DNA from 3 places in the Bordetella genomosp. 8 genome. Region 3 is predicted to be linked to each of the others. Evidence: predicted binding sites of a transcription regulator. Region 3 holds the regulator's gene; each other region holds the start of a gene.
The links. The regulator LexA, encoded in region 3, represses DNA repair genes until DNA is damaged. The targets are predictions, from matches to a motif close to ACTGTATNNNNATACAGT.
Positions count from the first base shown of each region.

Region 1: the regulator LexA is predicted to act here: its motif matches at 6,280-6,297, upstream of recA (recombinase RecA).
Region 2: the regulator LexA is predicted to act here: its motif matches at 4,904-4,921, upstream of CAL12_RS08075 (ATP-dependent helicase).

Region 1 is NZ_CP021108.1:2,058,006-2,066,182, reverse strand. It holds gene sucC (ADP-forming succinate--CoA ligase subunit beta) at 1-560, opposite strand, end outside; gene CAL12_RS09495 (DUF2889 domain-containing protein) at 571-1,167, opposite strand; gene metE (5-methyltetrahydropteroyltriglutamate--homocysteine S-methyltransferase) at 1,295-3,586, opposite strand; gene CAL12_RS09485 (LysR family transcriptional regulator) at 3,740-4,702, shown strand; gene recX (recombination regulator RecX) at 4,666-5,133, opposite strand; gene recA (recombinase RecA) at 5,140-6,198, opposite strand; gene CAL12_RS09470 (response regulator transcription factor) at 6,403-7,092, shown strand; gene CAL12_RS09465 (sensor histidine kinase) at 7,208-8,177, shown strand, end outside.
Region 2 is NZ_CP021108.1:1,750,127-1,758,303, reverse strand. It holds gene CAL12_RS08095 (thermonuclease family protein) at 1-85, opposite strand, end outside; gene CAL12_RS08090 (magnesium and cobalt transport protein CorA) at 76-1,143, opposite strand; gene CAL12_RS08085 (DUF72 domain-containing protein) at 1,299-2,231, shown strand; gene CAL12_RS08080 (hypothetical protein) at 2,413-2,649, shown strand; gene CAL12_RS08075 (ATP-dependent helicase) at 2,715-4,835, opposite strand; gene CAL12_RS08070 (PA2169 family four-helix-bundle protein) at 5,030-5,479, shown strand; gene CAL12_RS08065 (DUF72 domain-containing protein) at 5,600-6,571, shown strand; gene CAL12_RS08060 (TRAP transporter large permease) at 6,614-8,177, opposite strand, start outside.
Region 3 is NZ_CP021108.1:3,770,623-3,778,799, forward strand. It holds gene CAL12_RS17175 (IscS subfamily cysteine desulfurase) at 1-1,043, opposite strand, end outside; gene iscR (Fe-S cluster assembly transcriptional regulator IscR) at 1,065-1,619, opposite strand; gene CAL12_RS17185 (low molecular weight protein-tyrosine-phosphatase) at 1,911-2,402, opposite strand; gene uvrB (excinuclease ABC subunit UvrB) at 2,663-4,690, opposite strand; gene CAL12_RS17195 (amino acid aminotransferase) at 4,777-5,982, shown strand; gene lexA (transcriptional repressor LexA) at 6,179-6,829, shown strand; gene lon (endopeptidase La) at 6,925-8,177, opposite strand, start outside.

The DNA of each region.
Region 1 (8,177 bases), 1.7 Mb from region 3:
CAGGTGTAGAGCTTCTGGAACAGGTCCACGGTCTGGGCGGTGGAGTCGGCCGGCATGCCGATGGCGGCGCACACCTTCTTGGCCTGCTCGGCGGTCACGCCGACCAGCGGGTCGATGTATTCCGTGATGATTTTCTCGGGCGAGGAATGAGCGACTTCCTCGATGTCCATGCCGCCTTCGCTGGAAGCGATCAGGGCGACCTTCTGCGTGGCGCGGTCGGTGACCAGCGACACGTAGTATTCCTTCTGGATGTCGGCGCCTTCCTCGATGTACAGGCGGTTGACCTTCTGGCCTTCCGGACCGGTCTGGTGCGTCTTCAACTGCATACCCAGGATTTCGCTGGACAGCTTGCGCACCTCTTCGATGGAGCGGGCCAGCTTGACGCCGCCGCCCTTGCCGCGACCGCCCGCGTGGATTTGCGCCTTCACGACCCAGACAGGTCCGCCCAGTTTTTCCGCCGCGCTAACGGCTTCTTCGACGGAGAAGGCGGGAATACCGCGCGGCACGGTCACGCCAAATTTCTTCAGCAGTTCCTTGCCTTGATACTCGTGGATTTTCATGTGTTACCTGTCAGGTCGTATGAGAAAAAAGAGAAGAATCGGAAGCGGCGTCCTCGGCGGGAATTTCGCCGGTATACCACTTGGGGTAGTACTTGAGGACCACAGGCCCGTCGGTACTGAGGGCATGGCAGCCGTCCAGCTGGAACGGCCGCTTGCCCGGGTCGGGATTTTCGCGACGCCTGCCCGCCATGGTCTGCACCGCCGCGGTCGGCAGGACCAGCGCCAGTTCGCTCATGTGGGTACAGCCCGCCACGCGCCCGAAACGCGTCTTGACTTGCTGGCGAAAGCCCTTGACCAGATTCATGCCCACCAGGTCCCGGTAGGCATCTTCGATGGCCGTGCAATGATCGCCGTAAGGCGCGGCGTCGTACACGGCCTGCGCGGCGACGATGGTATAGGCGTCGTCGATGGTGATCCGCAGGTGCATATGATGCACCGGCTCGCCGGCGCGCAGCGTATCGCCTTCGTGCTTGACGAAGTCATAGGCCTTGACGTCGATGAGCTCGGCTTCGATGTCCCACAGGCCGTCCTCGCGCGCATAGCCCTGCACGCGTATCGAGCGCGTGTGCAAGGGCTTGCGGGGAACTTGCGGCGGTGGCAAAGGCATGCTTATCCGGTGGGGTTGCTGCAAGGCAACAAAACCTTCAAAGTATAGCGCACGGGCCACCTTCAAAAAAACGGGGCCGGTCTTCCGCGGGAAGAACCGACCCCAGGGCGCTCGGGCTACGGTGGTATCAGGCCTGCGCGCGCAACTGCCGCGCGGCGTCCACCATGCTGACCAGCGCGGCTTCGGTTTCCGGCCAGGCGCGGGTCTTCAGGCCACAATCCGGATTCACCCACAACCTTTCCTTGGGGAGCCGGCCCCCGGCCTTGCGCATCAGGCCGACCATCCAGTCGACGTCCGGCACATTGGGCGAATGGATGTCATAGACCCCCGGGCCGATATCGTTCGGATAGCGGAATTCCTCGAAGGCCTTGAGCAGCTCCATATTGGAACGGGAGGTTTCGATGGTGATGACGTCGGCGTCCATCGCGGCGATGGATTCGATAATGTCGTTGAACTCCGCATAGCACATATGCGTATGGATCTGCGTGTCCTCCTGCACCCCGCCGGTGGACAGGCGGAAGCAGTCCACCGCCCAGTCCAGGTAGGCCTGCCAGTCGGCGCGCCGCAGCGGCAGGCCTTCCCGGATCGCCGGTTCATCGATCTGGATGACGCGTATGCCGGCCTTTTCCAGGTCGACGACCTCGTCACGCAAGGCCAGCGCCAGTTGCCGGCAGGTCTGTTCGCGGGGCTGGTCGTCGCGCACGAACGACCATTGCAGGATGGTCACCGGCCCGGTCAACATCCCCTTTACCGGCTTGTCCGTCAGCGATTGCGCGTAGGACGACCAGGCCACCGTCATGGGCGCCGGGCGCGCGACGTCGCCGAAAATGATGGGCGGCTTGACGCAGCGCGATCCGTAGCTCTGTACCCACCCGTTACGGGTGAAGGCGAAGCCCGCCAGCAATTCGCCGAAGTACTCCACCATGTCGTTGCGCTCGGGCTCGCCGTGCACCAGCACGTCCAGGCCGACCCTCTCCTGGAAGCGGATGACGGACTCGATTTCCTTGCGGATCGCCGTCTCATAGGCGGAATCGCCCAGGGCCCCGGCTTTCCAGTCGCGCCGCAACGCGCGGATTTCCGCGGTCTGCGGGAAGGAGCCGATTGTGGTGGTGGGAAACGCCGGGAGTCGCAGCTTTTCCTGCTGATGAACGATGCGCTGCGGGAACGGCGCCCGATCGCGTTGCACCTGCGCGGCACCAGCCATGCGCTTGGCGACGGCCGGATTATGGATGCGCGGCGAACGCGCCCGATCGGCCAGCGCGGCACGTTGCAGCCGCAGGGCTTCCTGCACCGCCGGTTCCTGGCTGCCGTCCAGGGCGAGCGCCAGCGTGCGGACCTCGTCCAACTTCTGCACGGCGAAAGACAGCCAGCTTTTCAGCTCGTCGTCCAATTCGGTTTCATGGGCAAGATCCACCGGCACGTGCAGCAGCGAGCAGGACGGCGCAATCCACAGACGCTCGCCCAAGGCGGCCTTGGCGGGCGCCAGGGACTTCAGCGCCAGATCCAGGTCGGTGCGCCAGATGTTGCGCCCATTGACGATCCCGGCCGAGAGTATCTTCGAGCCGATGACATCGATTAGCGGTGCGAGTTGTTCCGGCGCGCGCACCAGATCCACATGCAGGCCGGCGACCGGCAATGCGGCAGCCGTGGCCAGGTTGTCCTGGAGGCCGTCGAAATAGGTCGCCACCAGCAGCTTCAAGGCACCGCCCGACAGGCGCGCATAGCTGGACGCATACGCATCGCGCCAGGCGGTCGGCAGGTCCAGCGCCAGGATGGGCTCGTCGATCTGTACCCACTCCACGCCCAGTTCGGCGATACGGCGCAGCACTTCGATATAGACCGGGATCAGTCCCGCCAGCAGATCCAGCTTGGCGACGTCGCCCGGGCCGGTGTACGCGTCCCCCTTGCCCAGCCACAGCCAGGTCAGCGGGCCAGGTATGACCGGCTTGACGCGATGACCGGCCTGCTGGGCTTCGCGGATCTGTTCGAACAGGGATTCGCGGGCGATCCGGAAAGTCTGCGCCGGCGTCAGCTCCGGAACGATGTAATGGTAGTTGGTATCGAACCACTTGGTCATTTCGCAGGCGGCGGCCGGCGTTCCGGTCGGCGCACGGCCCCGCCCCATGCGGAACAGGGTATCCAGGGTGACCGGGGCGGCGTCCTGCTGACCGAAACGTGCCGGCACGGCGCCCAGCAGCGTGGTCCATTCCAGTACATGGTCATACCACGCGAAATCGCCTACCGGAATCAGGTGCACGCCCGCGTCCGCCTGGACCTGCCAATGCCGCGCGCGCAAGGCCCGGCCGGTTTCCTCGAGTTCCGCCAGCGACGACTTGCCGGCCCAATAGGCCTCCACCGCGCGCTTCAGTTCCCGTTGCGCACCGATGCGCGGAAAGCCAAGATTATGAATCGTAGTCATGGAAATGAAAGATCCAACAAAAATTGTTCAAGTCCGGCCATTGTGCGCGCGTTTCTGCGTGAATCAAAATCAATGTTTGCATCGATTCCTTGAACAACATTCATATAGAATACAGAAGTGCACCCTCGGTGCCCCTCCATCCCTGGCACTGCCATGCTCGAAATACGCCATCTTGAAACCCTCGCCGCCATCCGCGATGGAGGTAGCCTGCAGGAGGCCGCCGAACGGCTGCACCTGACGCAATCCGCCCTGTCGCATCAATTGCGCGAACTGGAATCCCGCCTGGGAACGCCGCTGTTGAACCGCAGGACGCGGCCGGCCCGCCTGACGACTGCCGGACTGCGCGTGCTGGCGCTGGCGGACGACATCCTGCCCAGGCTGCGTGCCACCGAGCGCGAACTGCAGCGCCTGGCGGCGGGACGTACGGGCCGCCTGCACCTGGCGATCGAATGCCATTCCTGTTTCCAGTGGCTGATGCCCGCCATGGACGCATTCCGCGTCCAGTGGCCTGAAGTCGCCCTGGACCTGTCCGCCGCGTTTTCCTTCGCGCCCTTTCCGGCCTTGCTGCGCGGCGATCTGGATCTGGTGATCACCTCGGATCCGCAAACGCTGGAAGCCATCGAATACGTGCCGCTGTTCGGCTACGAGCTGGTGCTGGCGGTGTCGGAAGCGAATCCGCTCGCGAGCCAGCGCTACGTCCAGCCCGAGCAGCTGGCGGACCAGACGCTGATCACCTATCCGGTCGACCGCCAGCGCCTCGATGTCTTTACCGCGTTTCTCGATCCTGCCGACGTCGAGCCCGCCACGATACGCAAGGCGGAACTGACGCCCATCATCGCGCAACTGGTCGCCAGCAATCGCGGCGTGGCCGCATTGCCGAATTGGGCCTTGACGGAATACCTGGGACAGGGTTGGTTGAAGGTGTGCCGCCTGGGTCCGCAGGGCGTATGGCGCACGCTTTACGCAGCCATACGCAACGAGGACGCGGACGCGCCGTTCATCAAGGATTTCCTGACCATCGCCAGGGATGTGTGTTTCCGCACCCTGGCCGGAATCAAATCAGCCGGCCATGCACCGGCTCAATCGTCGTCACGATCATCACCCAGGACGCGGTGAATGACGTCATGCGCGAAGCCGCGCGCTGCCAGGAAGCGCGCCTGTTTGGCGTAGGCGGCACGGTCGGCGGGCCGCTCGCCGTAGCGCTTGTTCCACACCGCCAGCGCGCGTTCGTATTCCGTCGCCTTCAGGCCATCGCGCAGTTCGCCGATCTGGGCTTCATCCACGCCGTGCTGGCGCAGTTCCTGGACGATGCGCGCCGCCCCCTGGCGTTCGGCGCGGCGATGCACCAAACTTTCGGCAAAGCGCCGGGTGGACAACCAGCCTTCGCGTTCCAGGTCGTCCAGCAAGGCGTCCAGCGCCGTCGGATCTTCGGTATGCGCGCCGAGCTTGCGCGCAAGCTCGGCGCGGGCGTATTCGCGACGCGATAGATAGGCGACCGCGCGAGCCTTCAGTGAAGGCCCTCGCTTTTCCGCTACACGGTCGCCCATGGCGACTTAGTCCTCTTCGGCTTCGCTCGCGGCGAACGTGTTGGCACGGCTGACGATGCCCTGGTTTTCGCGGATGCGATTTTCAATTTCCAGCGCCATGTCGCGGTGTTCCTTCAGGTACTCGCGGACATTGTCCTTGCCCTGCCCGATGCGGTCGCCGTTGTAGCTGTACCAGGCGCCGGACTTGTCGACGATGCCGGCCTGCACCCCGAGGTCGATGATTTCGCCTTCGCGCGAGATGCCGCTGCCATACATGATGTCGAATTCGGCCTGCTTGAAAGGCGGCGACACCTTGTTCTTGACGACCTTGACGCGGGTTTCATTGCCGATGACTTCCTCGCCCTTCTTGATGGAGCCGATGCGGCGGATATCCAGCCGGACCGAGGAATAGAACTTGAGCGCGTTACCGCCGGTGGTGGTTTCCGGGTTGCCGAACATGACGCCGATCTTCATCCGGATCTGGTTGATGAAGATGACCATGCAGTTGGTGCGCTTGATGGTGGCGGTCAGCTTGCGCAGCGCCTGGCTCATCAGGCGGGCCTGCAGGCCCGGCAGGGAATCGCCCATTTCGCCTTCGATTTCGGCCTTCGGCACCAGTGCGGCGACCGAGTCGATGACGATCAGGTCCACCGAGCCCGAGCGGACCAGGGCGTCGGTGATTTCCAGTGCCTGCTCGCCGGTGTCGGGTTGGGAAATCAGCAGGTCGGTCAGGTTGACGCCGAGCTTGGCGGCGTACTGCACGTCCAGGGCGTGTTCCGCGTCGACGAAGGCGCAGGTGCCGCCGATCTTCTGCATTTCGGCGATGACCTGCAGGGTCAGCGTGGTCTTGCCCGAGGATTCCGGGCCGTAGATTTCGACGACGCGACCGCGCGGCAGGCCGCCGACGCCCAGCGCGATGTCCAGGCCCAGCGAACCCGTGGACACCACCTGGATGTCGTGCTCGACCTCGTTGTCGCCATACCGCATGATCGAGCCCTTGCCGAACTGCTTTTCGATCTGCGATAGCGCGGCGGCGAGCGCCTTGGCTTTTTCCGAGGCGGCTGCCTTGCTGGTTTTATCGTCCATGTAGTGTCCTGTCTGACGTTCTAGCGATTGTCTGGTGATTGTCTGGTGCGAAGATGCTGGGGGATTATGGCATCCGAGTATACTGTATAAATAAACAGTATGACAAATTCTTGCGCGCTTTCCGCACGCCGCCGCCCGATCACGCGTTAACCCCGTCTGGGCAAGGCTCGGGGGACATGACAGAATCCGCGCAGGAGACGAGACATGCGCATACTGATCGCCGAAGACGACAGCATCCTGGCCGACGGTCTTTCCCGTTCGTTGCGGCACAGCGGCTACGCCGTCGACGCCGTTCGCGACGGCATGGCGGCGGACCTGGCACTGACCGCCCAGGCCTTCGACCTGCTGATCCTGGACCTCGGCCTGCCGCAGCTGACGGGACTGGAAGTCCTGCGACGCCTGCGGGCTCGCAATGCGCATCTGCCCGTGCTCATTCTAACCGCCGCCGACAGCATAGAGCAGCGCGTCAAGGGGCTGGACCTGGGCGCCGACGACTATATGGCCAAGCCCTTCGCCCTGTCCGAACTGGAGGCACGGGTACGGGCCCTGACCCGGCGCGGCGCCGGTGGCGGCGCGAGCCTGATCCGCCACGGACGCCTGGTGTTCGACCAGGCGGGCCGGGTAGCGTCGGCGGACGAACAGCCGCTGGACCTGTCCGCGCGCGAAATCGGCCTGCTCGAAATCCTGTTGATGCGCAGCGGGCGCATGGTCAGCAAGAACCAGCTGGTCGACCACCTCTGCGAATGGGGCGATGAAGTCAGCACCAATGCCATCGAAGTGTATGTCCATCGCCTGCGCAAGAAGCTGGAACCCACGGGCGTGCGCATCATGACCGTACGCGGTCTTGGCTATTGCCTGGAACGCGACCATGGCACGGCCGAGCTGGCGCACTGAACCGCACAAGGTCGCGCCGCTGAACCAGGAAGCCCTGGACGTCCTGCGCAACGGCACGCGCGGGCCCTCGATCGCCCTGCCCCGGCGTTCCCTGCTGGGCGAGATCCTCGACTGGATGCTGGCGCCGCTCTTCCTGTTGTGGCCCATGAGCGTGGCCATCACCTACGTCGTGGCGCAGAATATCGCCGATGTCCCCTACGACCGCGCGCTCGCCAGCCACCTCCGCGTGCTGGCGCGCAACGTCCATATCGTCGACGGCAAGCCGCAGCTCGACATCAGCGAGCCCGTGCGCGGCATGCTGCGCACGGACGAAACCGATAGCGTGTTCTGGCTGGTGCTCGGCGGACATGGCCAGTATCTGGGGGGCGACCGCGAACTACCCCTGCCCAAGGGCGCCGACGTGGTCGCGCCAGGCGCCATACGCTATGAGGACAGCACGCTGCGCGGCTTCGCCATCCGGCTGGCCTATACCCGCGTGGACGCCACCGCGCCGGACGCCACGCCGGCGCTGGTGATTGTCGCGGAAACCTCGGAACGGCGCGCGCAACTGGCCAACGACATCATCAAGGGCGTGATCATTCCGCAATTCGTCGTGCTGCCCATCGCCGTATTGCTGGTGTGGTTCGGCCTGACGCGCGGCGTCGCGCCCTTGAACGCCCTGCAACAGCGGCTGCGGGCGCGCCGGCCGGACGATCTGTCGCCCATCGACGAACGGGCCACGCCCAGCGAGATCGCCCCCCTGGTCGCGGCGATCAACGATTTGCTGGAACGGCTATCGGCGACGGTGCAGACGCAGCGCCGCTTCGTGGCCGATGCCGCGCATCAGTTGAAGACTCCGCTCGCGGGCTTGCGCACCCAGGCGGAACTGGCGCTGCGCGACGCCAGCGCGGACGAAATGCAGGCCAGCTTGAGACAGCTGGTGGCGGGCTCGGAACGCGCCACGCGGCTGGTCAATCAATTGTTGCTGCTGGCGCGCGCCGAAAACCCGGCCACCGTGGGCATGGCATCGGTGGACCTCAATGTGCTGGCCTGCGAACAAACCACGCAGTGGGCGCCGCAGGCCCTGAACATCGGCATCGACCTGG
Region 2 (8,177 bases), 2.0 Mb from region 3:
CCACCGCGACGATGGGCCGTGACACGCCCATACGCCGCAATACCGTGTTCAATCCCCGTACCGCCCGTCCTGCCTTCACAACCACCCTGCTCTCCGAAAACGCCAATACAACAGCCCGCACGCCAGCCCTATTCCGGCCAACGTGACGGGGTAACCATATTCCCAGCTCAGCTCAGGCATGTGCTGGAAGTTCATTCCGTAGATGCCCGCCACGGCCGTCGGCACCGCCAGGATGGCGGCCCACGACGCCAGGCGGCGGGTCGTGTCGTTCTGCTGCGATTGCCCGATCATCAGGCTGGCCTCGAACGCAAAGGCCAGGGCATCGCGCAGCGCCGCCACCAGTTCGTCGATGCGCGTCACCCGGTCAGCCACTTCCGCGAAATACGGGCGGGCATGCTCGTCGATGGCCGTCATTTCAACGCGAGCCAGGCGCCGGCAGATCTCCGACATCGGCGCGATCGCGTTATGGATGCGCAGCAGATCGCGCCGCTGCCGGTAAAGCCTGCGGATGTCCGTGTCCTTGGCGCCGCGGATCAGGAGTTTCTGTTCCGCGTTTTCCACCACCGCTTCCAGCTTGGTGACGCCCTGCACATAGCGGTCGACCAGGAAATCGAGCAGCTCCGAGGCGACGTAATCGCTGCCGCGCGCCAGCAGCTCCGGTGCCGCTTCCAGGCGTTCGCGCAGCGCGCTGTAGGGCGCCGTCGATCCGCGCCGCACCGTGAAGAGGAAACCGTTGCCGATGATCAGTTGCGTTTCGCCGAACAGCGGCCGGTCGCCGTCCACTTCCAGCGTCACCGCGACCACCAGCACGACATTGCCGTAATCGATGATCTTCGGGCGCTTGTGGGGTTCATGGATTTCCTCCATGGCCTTCGGCCCCAGCTGCAGTTCTTCGCCCACGCGCGTCAGCAACTCGGGATGCGGATTCTTCACGCCCAGCCATAACAGGCGTTCCGATTGGCCCACATAGGAATGGATCTGCTCGATGGGCACGGCGACATCGCGCCGGCCTTTCACGTAGGAGATCGAAGCGACGACCTCGCCGTTGTATTCGGTGCCGGGCGTGGCCGCACCCGTGGCGGGCGCCGCATCCGGACCGCCAGCGTCGCGATGCGCGGAAGAGAGTGCTTCGGGTTCCTGCATGGCAATTCCTTCATGGCTTTCGACACGTGCCGCGCCGTGTGGCCACCGGTCCGTTTCGAGCAGCCGACGATGATAGCACCGGGGTGCATGACGCCCGGGCACGGCATGGCGCTTGCAGCGGCCTTGCCTGACATTGTCCCGTATGGAACCCACGCATGGCTGAACACAGGCAAGGACCTGGCCGCGCAAGCGGCGCCGTACGCATCGGCATTTCGGGCTGGCGCTATGCGCCATGGCGCGGCCACTTCTATCCCGACGACCTGCCTCAGGACCGTGAGCTGGCCTATGCCTCGCGCAAGGTCTGCACCGTTGAAATCAATGGCACTTTCTACTCGCTGCAGAAGCCGGCGTTCTTCGAGCATTGGCGCGATGAGACGCCGGGTGGTTTCGTCTTCGCGGTAAAGGGCCCGCGGTACATCACACATACCCTGCGGCTGCGCAAGCTGGACGAACCGCTGGCGAACTTCTTCGCGTCCGGCGTGCTGGCCTTGCGCGAAAAGCTCGGGCCCTTCCTCTGGCAGTTTCCGCCTACCCTGCAATGGGACGCCGGCCGCGTCGAACCCTTCCTGGACATGCTGCCGCGCGATACCGTCGCCGCGGCGCGCATGGCCCGCCGGCATGGCGCGCGACTCGATGGCCGCGACCTGACCGAGACCGACGCGCGGCGCCCGCTGCGCCACGCCGTGGAGGTTCGCCATCCCAGTTTTGCCTGTCCGCAATTCGTCGACGCGCTCAGGCGGCGCGGCATCGCGCTGGTGACGGCCGATACGGCCGGCAAGTGGCCCTTGCTGGAAGACGCCACGGCCGACTTCGCCTATATCCGCCTGCATGGCGACCAGGCTTTGTACAGCAGCGGCTACAGCGCTTCGGCGATCGCGGACTGGGCGCGCCGCATCGCGGCCTGGGCACGCGGGGCGACGCCGCGCGGGGCGCGGCTGGCGGGTCCGCGCACGCCGGCGACACCTGACGCTCGGGGGCCGCGCGACGTCTATTGCTATTTCGACAATGACATGAAGGTGATGGCGCCCCGCGACGCCCGCGCGTTGATGAGCGCGCTGCGGCTGCCGATGGAGCCGGTGCCGGACTGACGCCGGCCGAGCGCGCGACGCCGGAACGCGGGGCGACGGCGGCGCGCCCGGGCGAACACGCTGGAGGCATGCGGTTTGCTGCTGGGCAGGCGGTGGCGTCCTGGGAAGCACCCAGGCGCCGGTCCTCAACATAACGCGGCGATCGGTGCGGGCCGATCCGCCACGCCGAAGGGAGAACGTCATGACGCAAGGAAATTCGAAACAAGGCCGCCAGGAAAAGACCGGCAAGGATGCCGATCATACGCACGACAAGGCGCCTACCTACCAGGAATCCCTGGACGAAGCCATCGAGGAAACCTTTCCTGCCAGCGATCCGATTTCGCCGAGCGTCGCGGAAAAGATGGACCGCAAGGTTTCCACGTCCAAGGATGACGTGGATTGGAAGGCCAAGCACGACAAGAGCGGCGACAAGAAGTAAGTGGATGCGCCGGCCGGTCGACCGGCCGGTGCTAGCTTCGGCGAGTCCGGCATGGCGGCGCGGGCTCAGAACAGCTTGCGCAGCCTGGCGCCCACATCCAGCTGGGTGACGGGCGCCGGCGCGGCGGCGCGCGACGCCGGAAGTTCCGGCAGCTTGGGCAGGAACTCGAACAGCGGCGCCATGCCGTCGGGAATGAAGCGCGTGCGCGATCCGTATACGTGGCGATCACCCATGCCCGTCTGCTGGTGCACATAGAAGCGCTGCGGCACGATCAGGTGCAGGTCCTCCTTGGCGCGCGTCATCGCGACATACAGCAGGCGGCGTTCTTCCTCGATCTCTTCCGCCGACCCGGTGGCCATGTCGGAGGGGATGCAGCCATCCACCACGTTCAGCACGTAGACCGACTTCCACTCCTGTCCCTTGGCGGAATGGATGGTCGACAGGATCATGTAGTCTTCGTCGCGCAGCGGCGCGCCGGATTCGGCGCTGGTGGCGTCCGGAGGATCCAGCGTCAGCTCCGTCAGGAAGCGTTCGCGCGAGCCGTAGCCGGCGGCGATGCGCGCCAACTGGTCCAGGTCCGACTTGCGCACGCGGGCATCCTCGTACAGGCGCTCCAGGTGCGGCGCGTACCAGCGCAAGGCGATGTCCAGGTCGGCCGGCCATGCCAGGGACGGGGTGCACAAGTCCTTGTACACCTGTGCGAATGCCTGCCAGTCCTCGCGCGCTGCATTGCCGGGCTTGAAGCCGTCCATTGCCGCCAGTGGATCCGTGGCGGCGTCCATCGCGTCCAGCAGCTTGCCGGCCGTCGCGGGCCCGATGCCGGGCACGAGTTGCGCCACACGAAAACCCGACATCCGCCCGCGCGGATTCTGCGCCCATCGCAGCAGCGCCAGCAGATCCTTGATGTGCGCGGCTTCCAGGAAACGCAGGCCGCCGAATTTGACGAAGGGAATATTGCGCCGCGTGAGCTCCAGTTCCACGGCCGCGCTGTGTCCTGAAGCGCGGAACAGCACCGCCTGCGACTTCAGCGTAGCGCCGGCTTCACGCTGGGCCAGCACCTGGTCGGCCACCCAGCGGGCCTGGCCGGCTTCATCGCTTACCGTGACCAGCTTGGGCAGGTTGGACGACTTGCGCTCCGTCCACAGCTGCTTGGCGTGCCGTTCGCGCGCCTGCGCGATGACGGCGTTGGAAGCGTCCAGGATGGGCTGGGTCGACCGGTAATTGCGCTCCAGCGTGACGACCTTGGCCCGCGGCTGGCCGGGCGCGGCGCTGAACTGCCCGGGAAAATCCAGGATGTTGCGTACGGTGGCCGCGCGGAAGGAATAGATGGCCTGGGCATCGTCGCCCACCACCGTCAGCCCCTTGCCGTCGGGCTTCATCCCCAGCAGGATGGCGGCCTGCAGGCGATTCGTATCCTGGTATTCGTCCACCATGACATGGTCGAAGCGCCCGCCCACGTCGGCGGCGATTTCGGGATGCGACATCATCTCCGACCAGTAGAGCAGCAGATCGTCGTAATCGAGCACCTGCTGCGACTGCTTGGCTTCCACATACGCGCGGAACAGGCGCTTGAGTTGCTCTTCCCATTGGGCGCACCACGGGTAGACGTCCTTCAGGATGCCGTCCAGCGGCGACTGGCTGTTCACCACGCGCGAATAGATCGACAGGCAGGTGCCCTTCAGTGGGAAACGCGATTCCGTCGAAGACAATCCGAGCTCGTGGCGCAGCATGCCCATCAGGTCCTCGGAATCGCCCCGATCGTGCACGGTGAAGGCCTCGGCCAGCCCGATGCGAGGCGCGAATTCACGCAGCAGGCGCGCGCCGATGGCATGGAAGGTACCCGCCCAAGGCAGCGCGGGCGGTGTCATCCCCGCCCCGATGCCACCGTATTGGCCCTGCTGCCGCAGCACCTTCTGCAGGACCGCGCCCGCCCGGCGCTCCATTTCGATGGACGCGCGGCGCGAAAACGTCAGCAGCAGGATGCGCTGCGGATCGGCGCCCTTCAGGATCAGATAGGCCACACGGTGCGCCAGCGTGCTGGTCTTGCCGGATCCCGCGCCGGCGATGACCAGCAGCGGGCCGGCACCTTCCGGCGCGGCGCCGTATTCGGCGGCCTCGCGCTGGCTGGGATTCAGATCCGCGAGCGGATCGGGCGCGGCGGCGTTGGCGGCGGGACTCTCTGACATGGGGGACTGGGGCGGCCGGACAGTAAGGATGGGCACGCGCTGACCGAGCAGTGCGAGCCCGCCATGATACTGGATAAAACCTCAGTCCGACCGCGCCCGCCGGACGCCTTTCCCACCGGGTACGTGGTTTGCGATTGCGTCCATGTATGCGCTGCCGCAGCGAGCGGCGCGCCGTTTCAACCAAGGAGATTGCCATGGCCGACCGTATCGTCAAACTGCTGAACAACCTTATCGAGACCTGCAAGAATGGCGAGAAAGGCTTTCTTGCCGCGGCCGAGGATACCAAGGATGCGGAACTGCGCGGCCTCTTCCAGAACCGCGCCACCGACTGCGCGTCCGGCGCCGCCGAACTGCAGGCCATCGTGGCACGTCTGGGCGGCGAGCCTGAAACCAGCGGCAGCGTGGCGGGCGCCGTGCATCGTGGCTGGGTGCACCTGAAGGCCGCGGTCGCGGGCCGCACGGATGCATCCATCCTGGAAGAATGCGAACGCGGCGAAGACGTCGCCAAGCATGACTACACCGACGCGCTGCGCGAGCCCCTGCCGGAAGACATCCGCGCCGTGGTGCAGAAGCAATACGAAGGCGTGTTGCGCAACCACGACCAGGTGCGCGCGCTGCGCGACCGCTATCGCGCCAGCGCCTGACGCTTTTCCCAGCCCGCCCCATCGCCAGGGGCCGCATGGGCCGGGCCGGTCTGCCCGGGCCGGCCCAACCCCAGCAAGCCCGACCCTGGGATAATGCACCGCGACCTCACGCGAGTGCCCATGTCCACGACGCCTTCCACCCATCCACAGCACGACGCGCGCGCACCATCAGGCCCGCCCGCGCCGGCCATCCTGGTGGGCACCGCTTCCTGGACCGACCCGACCTTGCTGGCGTCCGGCCGCTTCTACCCCGCCGGCACCACCACCGCCGAGGCCCGCTTGCGCCATTACGCCACGCGGTTCCCCATCGTCGAAGTGGACTCCAGCTATTACACCCTGCCATCGGCGCGCAATGCCCAGGCATGGGCCACGCGCACCCCGGACGACTTCGTCATCAGCATCAAGGCATTCCGCCTGTTCACCGGCCATCAGACCCCCTGGGCGGCGCTGGACGGCGATCTGCGCGACGCGCTGCCGGAGCCACCGGCGCACGCCGGCCGCGATGCCGTGTTCATAGACCAGTTGCCGCGCGACGTGGTGGAGGAAAGCTGGCGACGCTTCGTATTCGCGCTGGAGCCCCTGCGCATGTCCGGCAAACTTGGCACGGTGCATTTCCAGTTTCCGCGCTGGATCAAGCCGGATGCGCGCGGCCGCGCGCGCGTCGCCGATTGCGTCGCGCACCTGGAAGACCATATCGCATCGGTGGAGTTTCGCCATCGCGCCTGGTTCGATGGCGCGGCGGCCGCCTCCACGCTGGATTTCCTGCGCGAGCTGGGCGCGGCGCACACCGTCGTCGACGCGCCGCAGGGCTTCCAGGACGCCGTTCCGCCCGTATGGGCAACCACCCGCGACGACCTCGCGCTGGTCCGCCTGCATGGACGCAACGCGGCGGCGTGGACCGCGTCGGGCAACGCATCGTCGGGCCGCTTCAACTACGAATACAGCACGGCCGAACTCGAAGAGCTGGCCCGTCGCGTGCGGGCCCTGGCCGATCGCGTGCGCACGACCCATGTCATCCTCAACACCAACTTCGAAGACCAGGGGATGCGCAACGCCCAGGGCCTGATGACGGCGTTGCAAGCGGCGCTGTAGTCCCTGGCCCGCCGTGCCGCGCGCGCGACGTTGGCCGCGCCGTCAGGGTGCGGCTTTCCCCAGGAAGCCGATGGACAGCCACGGGATCGCCGCGACGATGATCAGCCCGATCGCGATGGACACCAGGTAGCCCACGATGGCCCGCATGCCGCGATCCGGCGCGACCCGGCCGATGGCGCAGGCCGCGTAGTACCCGACGCCGAACGGCGGCGCGAACAGGCCTATGCCCATCGCCAGGATCACAACCATGGCGTAGTGGACTTCATGCACGCCGATCTGCCGGGCGATCGGGAACAGCAGGGGCCCGAACAGCACGATGGCCGGTATGCCTTCCAGCACGCTGCCCAGGATGACGAATGCGACGATGGACACGGCCAGGAAGGTGACGGCGCCGCCCGGCAGCCCGGCCATCATGTCGGCCAGCTGATGGGAAAAACCGGATTGCGTCAACGCCCATGCCATGCCCGTCGCGGCGCCGATGATCAACAGGATGGCGCCGGACAGGCTGGCGGTATCGACCAGCATGGGCCACAGGCGCTTCCAGTCGAAGCGCCGGTACACCAGCAGGCCGACCAGGGCAGAGTAGATGATGCCGATGGTCGAGACCTCCGTGGCAGTCGCCACGCCCTCCACCACCGCCGCGCGGATCACGAAGGGCAGCGCCAGGGCCGGCAGCGCGATCATCAGCGCGCGCAGGATCTGCGGGCGCGTGGCCCGCGCGACATTGCCCATGTCTTCATGGCGGCTACGTCGCCACACCACGAAACACAGCATCAGCCCCAGCACCAGTCCGGGCAGCAGGCCGCCGGTGAACAAGGCCGTGATCGATACGCCCGTGACCGAACCGATGGTGATCAGCACCAGGCTGGGCGGTATGGTTTCAGTCTGCGCGCCGGTCGCCGACAGCAGCGCCACCAGATCGCCTTCGCTGGCGCCGCGCTTGCGCATCTCGGGAAACAGCACGGGCGCGACGGCCGCCATGTCGGCCGCCTTGGCGCCCGAGATGCCGGACACCAGGTACATCGCGCCGATCAGCACATACGACAGGCCTCCGCGCACATGCCCCAGCAGGCTGGCCAGGAAGCCCACCATGCGCTCGGCCATGCCGGTCATCTCGATCAACACGCCCAGGAACACGAACATCGGCACGGCGAGCAGGATCAGGTGCGACATGCCTTCGTCCATGCGTCCCACGACCACCATCATCGGCGTGCCGGTGCTCAAGGCCAGGTAGCCGAAAGTCGCCAGGCCGAAGCAGAAGGCAATGGGCACGCCGGCGAACACGCACACGGCGACCACGCCGACGAAGAAGACCACCAGGTTGGCATTGCCCAACTGGGCGAACAGGGGCTGCAGCGCCATCATGCCGGCGACGATGGCGGCCACCAGCAGGACCGCGCCCAGCGTGACGCGCCAGCGCGCGCGAGCGGCCAGCCGCAACAGCCCGATCGCGATCATGAGCGCGGTGCCGACCGGCAAGGCGGCGGCGCGCCAGATATTGGATATCTCGAGCGCCGGGGTGGTGACGTATTGCTCCTCGACCGCATACTCGTAGCCGGGCATGGCGATCATCAACAGGAAGGCCAGCGCGCCCGCCATGGCGACG
Region 3 (8,177 bases):
GCCAATTCGTCGTTGCGACCAAGCGCGCGCAGCACGTACGACGGCTCCAGGCTGGCGGAGGTACAGGCCGATCCACTGGAGACCGCCAGTTCCTTGACCGCCATGATCAAGGACTCGCCTTCGACATAGTTGAAGCTGACGTTCAGGTTGTGCGGCACGCGGCGATCCATGTCGCCGTTCAGGTAGACCTCTTCGATTTCCGACAGGCCAGACCACAGGCGATCGCGCAGCATGCGGATGCGCTCGTTTTCGGTACCCATTTCTTCCCGCGCCAGGCGGAAGGCTTCGCCCATGCCGACGATCTGGTGGGTAGGCAGCGTGCCCGAGCGGAATCCACGCTCGTGGCCGCCGCCGTGCATCTGCGCTTCGATGCGCACACGCGGCTTGCGACGCACGTACAGCGCGCCGATGCCCTTGGGACCGTAGGTCTTGTGCGCCGAGAACGACATGAGATCGACCTTCAGTTTTTGCAGGTCGATTTCCACCTTGCCGGTCGCCTGCGCGGCATCGACATGGAAAATGATGTTCCGCTCGCGGCAGATTTCACCCAGCGTTTCGATATCCTGGATGACGCCGATTTCGTTGTTCACCATCATCACGGATACCAGCACGGTATCCGGCCGCAGCGCGGCCTTGAACACGTCCAGGTCGATCAGGCCATTGTCCATCACGTCCAGATACGTGACTTCGAACCCCAGGCGTTCCAATTCGCGCGTCGTGTCCAGCACGGCCTTGTGCTCGGTCTTGACCGTGATGATGTGCTTGCCGCGTTCCTTGTAGAAGTTCGCCGCGCCCTTGATAGCCAGGTTATCGGATTCCGTGGCGCCCGACGTCCAGATGATTTCGCGGGGGTCGGCGTTCACCAGCTTGGCCACTTCTTCGCGGGCGCGTTCCACCGCGTCCTCCGCTTCCCAGCCGATCGAATGGCTGCGCGACGCGGGGTTGCCGAAGTTCTCGTACAGCCACGGCACCATTTTGTCCACTACACGCGGGTCGACCGGCGTCGTGGCGGAATAGTCGAGGTAAATGGGACGGGTAGTCATGTCGTACAGCTCCTGGTTTTCTTATACGGTGGCGGACGCGCCGGGCTGCGCCGCGGCGTTGCCGGAACATGCGGTGGCCACGCCGGCGCCGTTCGTCATGCGGTTGACGCGCACCGTGCCGTTCTGCGCCTGATTGTTGGCTTCCTGCAATTGGCGCACGCGCTGCTGATCCACCAGATCCTGCAGCGACACCGAATCCAGGTAATCCACCATTTTGCGATTCAGCGTGGCCCAGAGCTCGTGCGTCATGCACTTGCCGGACTTGCCGTCCTTGCCGCTGCTACAGTCCTGCTTGCCGCCACAGCTGGTGGCGTCCAGGGGTTCGTCGACAGCGAAAATGATGTCGGCCACCGTGACGTTGCGCGCCAGGCGCGCCAGCGAGTAACCGCCGCCCGGTCCGCGCACGCTATCCACGAGTTCGTGGCGGCGCAGCTTGCCGAACAGCTGTTCGAGGTAGGAAAGGGAAATGTTTTGGCGCTGGCTGATGGCCGCCAGCGTGACCGGCCCGCTATGCTGACGCATCGCAAGATCGATCATGGCGGTCACGGCGAAACGTCCTTTGGTAGTCAGCCGCATATCAAGGTTTCCTGTATAGCCAGAGGCCCGGCACGGCCGGGGGCGCAATACCTGAGTAATTGCCTCAAGTATAGCCTATTCCCGACTAATTTGCTATGAAACCCTGCCGCCGGTAGGGATGAGCAGCCCCCAGGAGGAAACGATGCGGTGGCGAAGAAACGCAAAACCCAATGCAAAACCGCACGCGGCGTTCGCGTGCGGTTCAGCTGGACGGGTCGACAGAGTGACCCGAAGAACCCGAGCCGCCCGTAGACGGGCAGGAGCGGCCGAATTAACAGCGCCGCCCGGAGGCTATGCAGCCTGGTATTGGGTAGCGCGCTTGCGCACCAATTCCAGGACGCCCTGACAGGCGTCTTCCAGATAATCCAGCACTTTGCCAAACCCTTCGGGGCCGCCATAGTACGGATCCGGCACCGTGGCTTCTTCGAATTCGTTGGCGAACCGCATGAGCAACATCAGCTTGTGCTGATATGCCTTGGGGCACTGCTGCTGCAGCGCGGACAGGTTTTCCCAGTCCATCGCGAGGATGAGATCGAATTCACGGAAATCGTCGGGCGTGACCTGACGCGCCTCGCAATGCGTGATCTCGTAGCCGCGCTTTCGGGCGGCGGCTTGGGCCCGGGCGTCGGGCGCTTCACCAATGTGAAAGGCATGTGTACCGGCGGAATCGATCCGCACGACATCGCCCAGACCGGCATCATTCACCAGCCGGCGGAACACGCCTTCTGCGCTCGGCGAGCGACAGATGTTGCCCATGCAAACGAAAAGTACCTTGGTCATCATGCTTAACAGTCTGCGGGAAAACCCGCAATTAGGCAAGCTTTTTTTCTGGGAAACCCATAGGCTTCGCAGCCGTCTGGGCAGCGAAAAAATCCATTCGAATTAGGGTCTTATAGCGGAAATCTAATAAACCGATTGATATTACCTAAGCCAGTATTCGGCCCCAATTCAATGCCCGCCGACGCGGCGCCGCAACACGCAAAGATGTCAGACTTATTGCCACGGCGTGACTGTGGTACGACACCTGGCGCCGAGCGCCAGGCTTAACGCGCGCCATCCAGCAACACCCGTTCCTTGAGCGCGTTCAGGGCATCTCGCGCCGCCGCGGCCTGTTCGAATTCCAGGTTGCGCGCATGGTCCATCATCGACTTTTCCAAGCGCCGGATTTCGCGCGCCAGCGCCTTTTCGTCCGTCAACAGCTCCGCCGGCAACGCATCCTCGATCGTGGGGTGCTGGATCGGAGCCACCACGCCGTCGATCAGTTCGCGGACGGCCTTCTGCACGCCTCGGGCGGTAATGCCGTGGGCCAGGTTGAATTCCTCCTGCTTCTTGCGCCGGCGCTCCGTTTCGCCGATGGCGCGATGCATGGAATCCGTGACCCGGTCGGCGTAGAGAATGGCCCTGCCGTTGATATTGCGCGCCGCCCGGCCTATGGTCTGGATCAGGCTGCGCTCGGACCGCAGGAAGCCTTCCTTGTCGGCGTCCAGGATGGCGACCAGGGACACTTCCGGTATATCCAGGCCTTCCCGCAGCAGGTTGATGCCGACCAGGACGTCGAAGGTGCCCAGGCGCAGGTCGCGGATGATTTCCACCCGTTCCACCGTATCGATATCCGAATGCAGATACCGCACCCGCACTCCGTGCTCGGCCAGGAAGTCCGTCAGGTCTTCGGCCATGCGCTTGGTGAGCGTGGTCACCAGGACGCGCTCGGACTGGGCCACGCGCAGCTTGATTTCGCCCAGGAGATCGTCCACCTGGGTACGCGCGGGGCGTACCTCCACGATGGGGTCGACCAATCCGGTGGGCCGGACGACCTGCTCGACCACGTTGTCGGCGTGCTCCTGTTCATAATTCGACGGCGTCGCGGATACGAATACGCACTGGCGCATGCGGGCTTCGAATTCCTGCAGCTGCAGCGGCCGGTTATCCAGGGCGGAAGGCAGGCGGAACCCATATTGCACCAGGGTTTCCTTGCGCGCGCGGTCGCCACGGTACATCCCGCCCAGCTGGCCGATCGTCACGTGGCTTTCGTCGATGAACATGAGCGCATCGGCGGGCAGGTAATCGATCAATGTGGGCGGCGGCTCGCCCGGGGCGGCGCCGGACAAATGACGGGAATAGTTTTCGATGCCCTTGCAGAACCCCAGCTCCTGCAGCATTTCCAGATCGAACCGCGTGCGCTGTTCCAGCCGCTGGGCTTCCACCAGCTTGCTCTGCGAGGTGAAAAACTGGAGCCGCTCGCGCAGCTCTTCCTTGATGGTTTCGATCGCCCGCAGCACGGTATCGCGCGGCGTAACGTAGTGCGATCCGGGATAGACCGTAAAGCGCGGCACCTTTTGCCGCACCTTGCCCGTCAATGGATCGAACAATTCCAGCGTTTCGACTTCATCGTCGAACAGCGTCGCGCGCAAGGCGAGTTCAGGGCTTTCCGCCGGGAAGATGTCGATGGTTTCGCCGCGCACCCGAAACACCCCGCGCGTGAAGTCCGCATCGTTGCGCGTGTACTGCATCGCCACCAGGCGCGCCAGGATCTCGCGCCGCGATATGCGATCGCCCGCGCGCAGGATGAGTACCATGGCGTGGTAATCGCCAGGATTGCCGATACCGTAAATACACGACACGGTGCCGACGATGACCGTATCGCGGCGCTCCAGCAGGCTTTTCGTGGCCGACAGCCGCATCTGCTCGATATGCTCGTTGATGGACGAGTCCTTTTCGATAAACAGATCGCGCGTCGGCACGTAGGCCTCAGGCTGATAGTAGTCGTAGTACGAAACAAAATACTCGACCGCGTTCTTGGGAAAGAACTCGCGCATTTCGGCATACAACTGCGCCGCCAGTGTCTTGTTCGGCGCGAGCACAAGCGCCGGCCGCCCCAGGCGGGCGATGACGTTGGCCATCGTGTAGGTCTTGCCGGAGCCGGTGACGCCCAGCAGAGTCTGGTACATCAGGCCGTCCCGCACGCCATCCACCAGGGCTCCTATGGCGCCAGGCTGGTCGCCAGCCGGCGGATACGGCTGATAGAGCTGAAAAGGACTATCCGGAAATTCGACGAATCCAGTGTCGGTCATGCTAGACTGTCTCAGGGTAAACCCCCCATTATCCGCCGCATATCCGGCTGCGTCCACCTACCCTTTTGCGTACCCTTTGCGATCCGATGAGCACCCTTTTCAAGAACGTCGAATTGGCCCCGCGCGACCCCATACTCGGGCTGAATGAGCAGTACAACGCTGACACCCGGCCGGGCAAGGTCAACCTGGGCGTCGGGGTGTATTACGACGATAACGGGCGCATCCCGCTGCTGGCCGCGGTTCGCAAGGCCGAAATCGCCCGCATCGAAGCGGCTGCCGCGCGCGGATACCTGCCCATCGAAGGCATCGCCGCCTACAACAAGGGTGCGCAGGCCATGCTCCTGGGCGCCGATTCGCCCCTGACGGCGGAAGGGCGCGTACTGACGGCGCAGGCGTTGGGTGGCACCGGCGCGCTCAAGATCGGTGCGGACTTCCTGCGTCAGTTGCTGCCGCAATCCAAGGCATATATCAGCGATCCCAGCTGGGAAAACCACCGTGCCCTGTTCGAACGGGCCGGTTTCCAGGTCGAAAGCTATCCTTATTACGATCCGGCCACGCATGGCCTGAACTTCGAAGGCATGCTCGCCGGCCTGAAATCCATGCCCGCGGGCAGCGTGGTCGTCCTGCACGCCTGCTGCCATAACCCCACGGGCGTGGACCCCACCGCCGAGCAGTGGCAGCAGATCGCCAATGTCGTCAAGGAACGCGATCTCGTGCCCTTCCTGGACATCGCCTACCAGGGCTTCGGCGCTGGCCTGCAGGAAGATGCCGCGGTCGTGCGTCTGTTTGCCGGCATGGACATGACGATGTTCATCAGTTCGTCGTTCTCCAAGTCCTTCTCGCTGTACGGCGAGCGCGTCGGCGCGCTGACGGTGGTCGCCGGCAGCAAGGACGAAGCCACCCGCGTGCTCAGCCAGCTCAAGCGCGTCATCCGCACCAATTACTCGAATCCGCCCACCCATGGCGGCACGATCGTGTCGACGGTGCTGAATACGCCGGAACTGTTTGCCCTGTGGGAACAGGAACTGGCCGGCATGCGCGATCGCATCCGCCTTGTGCGCCGTCAATTGGTCGACAAGATCAAGGAACAGGGCGCCAAGCAGAATTTCGACTTCGTCCTGCAGCAGCGCGGCATGTTCTCCTATTCGGGCCTGACCTCGGCCCAGGTGGACCGGCTGCGCGAAGAACACGGCATCTATGCCGTTTCCAGCGGCCGGATCTGCGTTGCCGCGCTGAACAGCCAGAACATCGACACCGTGGCCAAGGGCATCGCCGAGGTGCTGAAGGGCTGAGGCCCCCAAGCGGACCCCGAGCCTGAATTTCTCGCTTCCCGGTTTACGGCATTGCAGGGCCCCTACGGGGGCCCTTGTCTTTTTGTGCGCCTATTGCCAGCCAATTGCCCACGATTGGGCCGGCCCCCCTTGCGTTTTCAAGCTGCGTCCCCCAAAATTCGAACCTGTATATCCATACAGGGAACAGGAACGCCCAATGGCCAGCAAACTTACCGAACGCCAGCAGCAGATACTTGACCTGATCCGCCAGGCGGTCGCCAGCACGGGGTTCCCCCCCACCCGCGCCGAGATCGCGCAGGCCCTGGGGTTTCGTTCGCCCAACGCGGCGGAAGACCATCTGAAAGCCCTGGCCCGCAAGGGCGCGATCGAGCTTACCGCCGGCGCCTCGCGCGGCATCCGCCTGAAAGACGCCCGCGCCGAAGGCAGCCAGGCCATGCTCCCCATCCCTTCGCTGTCGCAGCTCATGCTGCCACTGGTCGGTCGGGTGGCGGCGGGCAGCCCTATCCTGGCGGCCGAACACGTCGAACGCGATGTCGGCGTCGACCCGGCCCTGTTCGCCCAACGCCCGGACTACCTGCTCAAGGTCCGCGGCATGAGCATGCGCGACGTCGGCATCCTGGACGGCGACCTCCTGGCGGTCAAGAAAGCCAGCGAAGCCCGTGACGGCCAGATCGTGGTCGCCCGTATCGACGAGGACGTTACGGTCAAGCGTCTGCACCGCCAGGGTGGCCGTATCGAGCTGCTGCCGGAAAACCCCGAGTTCGAACCGATCCTGGTGCGCCCTGGGCAAGAATTCGCGTTGGAAGGTATCGCGGTCGGATTGATCCGCACGCAAGCGTTGCAGTGACCCGCTGCAGTAAGGCGCCGCAGTAAGGCGCGCCGACAGCAAAAAGGCCTGGAGCTCACGCTCCAGGCCTTTTCTTCGAGCTTTTGCGACCGCGCTCAGTGCTTGATCACGGGATCGACCGACTCCGGCGACGACGCCGCGGGCGTCACCATCGGCTTGTCCTTCGCGTCTTCTTCCGAGATCGGCTCGGGCATGCGCTCCAGCGCGCGCTCCAACACCTTGTCGATCCAGCGAACCGGCACAACTTCGAGCTGGTTCTTGACGTTATCCGGGATCTCGGCCAGATCCTTGACGTTTTCCTCCGGGATCAACACGGTCTTGATGCCACCACGGTGCGCGGCCAACAGCTTTTCCTTCAAGCCGCCGATCGCAAGCACTTCGCCACGCAACGTGATTTCGCCCGTCATCGCGACATCTGCACGCACCGGAATACCGGAAAGCGCGGATACCATCGCGGTGGTGATCGCGATACCCGCGGACGGACCGTCCTTGGGCGTCGCGCCTTCGGGCACATGCACGTGCATGTCGCGCTTTTCAAACACGCTGTCGGCGAACCCCAGGCGACGCGCCCGCGAACGCACGACCGTGCGAGCCGCTTCGACCGATTCCTTCATCACGTCGCCCAGCGAGCCGGTACGCTGGATGGCGCCCTTGCCGGGCATGTCGGCGACTTCGATGGTCAGCAGATCGCCGCCCACTTCCGTCCACGCCAGACCGGTTACCTGCCCGACCTGGTTTTCCTTTTCCGCCATACCGAAGTTGTAGCGGCGCACGCCCAGGTAATCGTTCAGGTTCTCCGACGTCACCGCGATGGCGCTGGCGGTGCCATTGCCATCCGCGGCAGGCTTGCCCTCGCGCTCAGTCAGCAATTGCTTGACGACCTTGCGGCAGACCTTGCCGATCTCGCGTTCCAGCGCCCGGACGCCCGCTTCCCGCGTGTAATACCGCACGATGTCGCGCAGGGCCGATTCGTCTATCGTCAGCTCCGTTTCCTTCAGGCCGTTGTTCTTCAACAGCTTGGGGATCAAGTGGTCGCTGGCGATATGGACCTTTTCGTCTTCCGTGTAGCCGGACAGGCGTATGACTTCCATCCGGTCCAACAGGGCCGGCGGAATATTCAGCGTGTTGCTGGTCGCGACGAACATCACGTCCGACAGATCGAAGTCGACTTCGACGTAGTGATCCTGGAACGTGTGATTCTGCTCGGGATCGAGCACTTCCAGCAGCGCCGACGACGGATCGCCACGGAAATCCATGCCCAGCTTGTCGATTTCGTCCAGCAGGAACAAGGGGTTGCGCACGCCGACCTTGTTCATGTTCTGCAGGATCTTGCCCGGCATGGAGCCGA